2 linked regions of the Filimonas lacunae genome follow. The protein of the gene in region 1 interacts with the protein of each later gene in a pairwise test. Links are inferred from orthologs where the notes say so. Each region holds a gene or a part of one and is shown in the gene's direction. Other genes may lie near its edges.

Region 1 (3,009 bases):
CTCCTAACTACAGCAGAAGATAATAGCGAAAAAAACAGCAATATGGGTATTCTTATGCCGATATTCGTATCGGCATAAGAATTGTTTCCCTAACCCCGGGCAGGTAACAACTGCTTAAAGTACACCTATTATGATAGAGTTAAAGAACATTAAGAAGAGTTTTGGCGATAAAACCATTCTGCATGATATCAGTGCGGTAATGGAGGCGGGAAAATGTAACCTTATTATAGGTGCCAGCGGCAGTGGCAAAACCGTATTAACCAAATGTATGGTTGGCCTGTTTAAACCCGACGAAGGCGAAATCTTATACAACGATGTAAACATGCTGGAAATGACCGAAGACGAACGCAAGCAATTGCGCCAGCAGATAGGCATGCTTTTCCAGGGTTCTGCTCTTTTCGACTCTATGACGGTAGAGCAAAATGTGATGTTTCCGTTAAATATGTTCTCTACACTCAGTTATAAAGAGCGAAAAAAACGGGCCAGCGAGGTGCTGGACAGGGTAAACCTGAAAGAAGCCCACAACAAATTTCCGGCAGAAATAAGCGGCGGTATGAAAAAAAGGGTAGGTATTGCCCGCGCCATTGTACTAAATCCCAAATACCTGTTTTGTGATGAACCTAACTCCGGCCTGGACCCCCAAACGTCTATGCTGATAGACAAACTGATTAAAGAAATCACCGTAGAGTATGATATTACTACCATTGTAGTAACCCACGACATGAACAGCGTAATGGAAATTGGTGATCATATTGTATACATGCATCAGGGTCAAAAGCAGTGGGAAGGATCTAATAAAGACATTATTTTTAGCAAGAACGAACTGCTGAACGAATTCATTTTTGCATCAGAATTCCTGCAAGACGCTAAACAAATGCGCATGATGCAGGAAAACGGAGACGTTCCTAAACAATAAATTAAAAAAAATTGGTGGCGTTATATATCAGGTTTGACCTATTTTTGCGCCATCCTTAAACGTAAAATCTAAGATTTGCCATGGCAGTTTTGGTTAACAAAAGATCAAAGATCATAGTACAGGGCTTTACCGGAACAGAAGGTACATTCCACGCTTCACAGATGATAGAATACGGCACTGACGTAGTTGGTGGCGTGACTCCGGGCAAAGGTGGTTCTACGCATTTAGACAAACCCGTATTTAACACAGTAGCAGATGCTGTTAAACAGACTGGAGCTGATGTTAGTATCATATTTGTGCCTCCTGCATTTGCAGCAGACGCTATTATGGAAGCCAGTGATGCAGGCATTGCGCTGGTAGTGTGTATTACAGAAGGCATTCCTACACAGGATATGGTGAAAGTGAAAAATTACCTGCAAGGTAGTTCTACACGCCTTATCGGCCCCAACTGTCCTGGCGTAATTACTGCTGGTGAAGCTAAAGTGGGTATCATGCCCGGCTTTATTTTCAAGCCAGGCCGTATCGGTATCGTTTCTAAATCTGGTACTTTAACTTACGAAGCAGCAGACCAAACCGTTAAAGCAGGTTTAGGTATCAGCACAGCTATCGGTATTGGTGGTGATCCAATCATTGGAACTCCTACCGTTGAAGCGGTTAAATTACTGATGGACGATCCTGAAACTGACGGTATCATCATGATCGGTGAAATCGGTGGTAGCATGGAAGCAGATGCAGCCCGTTGGATTAAAGACAACCTGCGCAAACCAGTTGTAGGTTTCATTGCTGGCCAAACAGCGCCTCCGGGTCGCCGTATGGGTCATGCTGGAGCCATCATTGGTGGTGCTGAAGATACTGCAGAAGCTAAAATGAAAATCATGAGCGAGTGTGGCATCCACGTAGTGGCCAGCCCTGCTGACATTGGTAAAACAATGGCTGCTGCTCTGAAAAAATAGTCTATTACTTCGTTAATATATTATTTAAAGGCGCCCTGGCATTACCGGGGCGCCTTTTTTATTGTACTTTGGCACACGCAAAAGTATTCAAATGAAAAACTACATTCTGTCCGGTTTCACGGCGCTTTTATCGATCTTTTACAGCGCCTCAGCACAAAACCTACCCGACAGTTTTCCTACCCAATGGAAAGAGATAGATAGCCTGTTATGGAAAAGCTCTTTACCAAAATCGGCGTTAATCCGGGTAAACGCGTTATACCAGAAAGCTACAGCTCAAAAAAACGAACCCCAGGTATTAAAAACATTGATATACACTCAATATATCAATAATCAGGTGAAAGAAGAAGACACCAATACCCAACTACTTTATCTACAACAGGCAATCAACAAAGCCACCAGTGTTGCACAGAAAAGCATATTACAGGTAATGCTGGCCAGGGCTTATTACAATATATACTCCCGTAACTCCTGGAAATTCCGCAACCGTACAGAAACCATTGGGGATACTTCTACTGATGTAAACAGCTGGACGGTAGAACGTTTTAAGCAAACTATTGATAGCTTATACCAGGTGGCGTTGGCTCCGGTTGCTGTTTTGCAAAAAACAGACTTAACACGTTTTAATGCTGTTATTATACCAGGTACCGGCCGCTATTTATGCCCTACCCTGTACGATTTCCTGGGTAACATTGCCCTGGAACACTATAAAACAGCATATTTCAATCACTATATAACCTCCTCCCCTTTAAACACCCCATCTTTACTGACACCTGCTGCTACTTTTATTCAAACATCTTTTCCTGCCATTGACAGCAATTCTTATCAATGGAAAACCATTCAATTGTATCAGCAGCTACTGGGCTTTCATCAACAAGACACACGCCCGGATGCTTTTATTCACCTGGATATTGCCAGGATTCAATGGGCCAAAAACTCAAACGATATCAAGCACAACGACAGTCTGTATTTACAAGCCTTGTATAATATTGCCCAACACTATTCCGATAACCCCGAAGCAGCACAGGCATACTACCTTATAGCAGCCCGCTATAACAAACTGGCTTCCGACTATGATCCACAAAAAGACACGACCAACCGGTATACAAAAATCAAGGCCAAAACCATTATAGATCAGCAATT
Region 2 (2,941 bases), 390 kb from region 1 along the record:
TTCTGACAAACACCACCTGGCCATCTTTTCGGATATAGCGCTTTTCTACTTTAAAAGAAGGTATTTCTCCTTTTAGCAAACGCGCTACCAGCTCGCTACAATGTGGTAAATCATCCGGATGCGTCAGTGCTGCAAAACTTAATGTAGTCAATTCTTTTTCGGTGTAGCCCGTAATGCTGCAATAGGTTTGATTGGCTTTTATGAAAATACCATCGGGCGTAGAAAAGAAAATACCTGCCGCTACACTGTTAAACACCGATTGAAACCGCCGCATCTCCCGATGTTCTGCCGCTTCTTTTTCTTTAATGGCCGAAACGTCGGCAGCAGTACCTATAAAAAGTTCGGGAACGCCATCAGCATTAAAAGAACATTTACCCCTGGCCCTTATCCATATTGTAGCGGCGTCGTGCGGACTGGTAAAACGATACTCCATTAACACCGGTTCTTCCGGCTGTATCCCTGCTCTTTTATCAAGCGAAGCATAAACAAGTCCACGATCATCAGGGTGAATACATTCAATAAATTGTGTCAGAGATACTTCTGGCTGGGGCCAGTGAAAAAGCTGCATACATATATCATCCCATTCCAGCGTGTTGCTGAGTGGAAATGCCCGCCATATGCCCATACCAGCGGCATGAAGGGCCTGCCTGGCTTTATCCTCCGCATCCGGCTTCATTTCATTTTCTTCATTTCGGGTACGCATTAATCAAATATCCGTATTAAAACTACTAAAATGTCTTTTTTCATTTCCCGCCATCTGCCCTATCTTCGCCATCAAATTTTTTACTGTATGAACTTGCATGAATACCAGGCAAAGGAATTATTAAAGAAATACAATGTTCCCGTACAGGAAGGCATTGCAGTAGATACCGTTATGGCCGCTGAAGAAGCGTATCGTCAAATTAAAACACAGACAAACAACAACTTTGCTGTGGTTAAAGCGCAGATACACGCCGGTGGTCGCGGTAAGGGCAAAATAGAAGGTAGCGAACAGCGCGGTGTTGCTGTTGGTAAAAGTCTGGAAGATGTATCCACCATTGCTAAAAACATTTTAGGTGGTACACTGGTAACTATTCAAACAGGACCAGCCGGTAAAAAAGTAAGCAAGGTATTAGTTGCTCAGGATGTATACTATCCAGGCCCTAACCCTGTAAAAGAATTTTACCTGTCAATTCTTTTAGACCGTGCTAAAGGCCAGAACGTAATCATGTACAGCACCGAAGGTGGTATGGACATTGAAGAAGTGGCACATAACACACCTGATAAAATTTTCAAAGAGTGGGTACACCCATCCGGCGGCTTACAAGGTTTTCAGGCACGTAAAATTGCTTTTAACCTGGGCTTAAGCGGCGAAGCTTTGAAAAGCTGCGTAAAGTTTGTTACTAACTTATATAATGCTTACGTTGGTTTAGACTGTGGTATGTTAGAAATTAACCCACTGTTCAAAACCAGTGATGAGAAGATCATTGCAGTAGATTGTAAAATGAGCCTGGACGAGAACGCATTAATGCGTCATTCTGACCTGGCTGCTTTACGTGATATTTCAGAAGAAGATCCTACTGAAGTAGAAGCTGGTCAGTTTAACCTGAACTACGTAAAACTGGATGGTAACGTAGGTTGTATGGTAAACGGCGCCGGTTTGGCAATGGCTACTATGGATATGATTAAATTAAGCGGTGGCGAGCCTGCTAACTTCCTGGACGTAGGTGGTACCGCTAATGCACAAACCGTAGAAGCTGGTTTCCGCATTATCATGAAAGATCCTAACGTTAAAGCAATTCTGATTAACATCTTCGGCGGTATCGTTCGTTGCGACCGTGTTGCTGCCGGTGTTATTGAAGCTTACAACAAACTGGGTGACATCAACATTCCTATCATCGTTCGCTTACAAGGCACTAACGCTGCAGAAGCTAAGAAACTGATTGATGAGAGTGGCTTAAAAGTACAGTCTGCTATCCTGTTAAGCGAAGCGGCTGACTTAGTAAAGCAAGCTGTTGCTTAGTAGCAAGTATATTACTATAGAAAAGGCCCGGAGTGTTGAGCTTCGGGCCTTTTTTGCGCTTATACTTTAATAACTTTTGTTGCGGGTTATTTATACCGGGCTTTTACTTCTTAGCCTAGCCCTCCAACACCTTCACCTCACTAATAGGGCTAAATGTATATAAATGCCCTGTTTTCACTTCCAGGCAGATATATCTTTTCCTGCGCTTTTCTCCCTTTTTAAATACCCGCCCGTTGTCTGTTTGAAAAAGCGCGCCTTCCGGCAGGGATTCCAGCAAATGATATCCTTCCCGCTGGCGGGCATTATACTTACGTAACACCAGCAGCAACTCCGTTTCGCCACTGGCTGTGGCGGCAGGATTGAGGATGGAGCTGCGCAAGGCAGTTTCTATATCCGGCGGAAACAGTTTATGCTGCACAAATGTTACCAGCAGATTGCTGTAAACACCTTTCCACTCTTTGCCATGGGCATCTACCCTGTTGCCAAACTCTTCAAACGTAAGCAGGTGTGCCAGCTCGTGCAAAAGCGTAATGAGAAACTCGTACTTGTTTAAATTACCGTTGATGCTGATACGGTGATTTTTGCCATGCGTGGCATGGCGGTAGTCGCCCAACACGGTTTTACGTGCCCGGGTAACAGTAAGATGCACTTTATAATTGTGAATGTACTGTACTACTTTATCAAAACTTCCTTCCGGCAGGTAGGCTGCCAGGGCCTGCATAGGGTGTTCAGCGGCTGCCATTTTTTTCGTTATTCAACCGGTAAGCCCCTGCCACCTCTACTATAGTATATATAACATACAATGCCATACACACCATAATGGCATATTTGCTTCTGGCTTTTCCTGAGAAATAGATATAAATTAAAGCCGCACCTGCTATGGAAAATAATTTCAACACAGTAGCTCCCATAATGCTTCTTACAAAGGCATGCGGATTT

The links. Proteins that work in one complex are often made in the same cells at the same time.
Region 2: the proteins of sucD (region 1) and sucC interact in binary tests that used the Escherichia coli proteins (3 or more experiments, as listed by UniProt). The link is inferred for Filimonas lacunae from one-to-one orthologs.

What each region holds. Positions count from the first base shown.
Region 1 is NZ_AP017422.1:5,888,291-5,891,299, forward strand. What follows is about bases 1-2,932. They hold sucD (succinate--CoA ligase subunit alpha), read left to right. Parts: upstream 1-996; coding sequence 997-1,869; downstream 1,870-2,932. Other genes in these bases: guaB (IMP dehydrogenase), read left to right, coding at 1-23; FLA_RS23185 (ABC transporter ATP-binding protein), read left to right, coding at 131-916; FLA_RS23195 (alpha-2-macroglobulin family protein), read left to right, coding at 1,961-2,932. Also shown: more of FLA_RS23195, read left to right, coding at 2,933-3,009. UniProt on the Escherichia coli protein: Succinyl-CoA synthetase functions in the citric acid cycle (TCA), coupling the hydrolysis of succinyl-CoA to the synthesis of either ATP or GTP and thus represents the only step of substrate-level phosphorylation in the TCA.
Region 2 is NZ_AP017422.1:5,502,831-5,505,771, forward strand. What follows is about bases 33-2,896. They hold sucC (ADP-forming succinate--CoA ligase subunit beta), read left to right. Parts: upstream 33-790; coding sequence 791-2,002; downstream 2,003-2,896. Other genes in these bases: FLA_RS21700 (sensor histidine kinase), read right to left, coding at 33-703; FLA_RS21710 (SprT-like domain-containing protein), read right to left, coding at 2,118-2,744; FLA_RS21715 (hypothetical protein), read right to left, coding at 2,731-2,896. In the rest of the region: more of FLA_RS21700, read right to left, coding at 1-32; more of FLA_RS21715, read right to left, coding at 2,897-2,941. UniProt on the Escherichia coli protein: Succinyl-CoA synthetase functions in the citric acid cycle (TCA), coupling the hydrolysis of succinyl-CoA to the synthesis of either ATP or GTP and thus represents the only step of substrate-level phosphorylation in the TCA.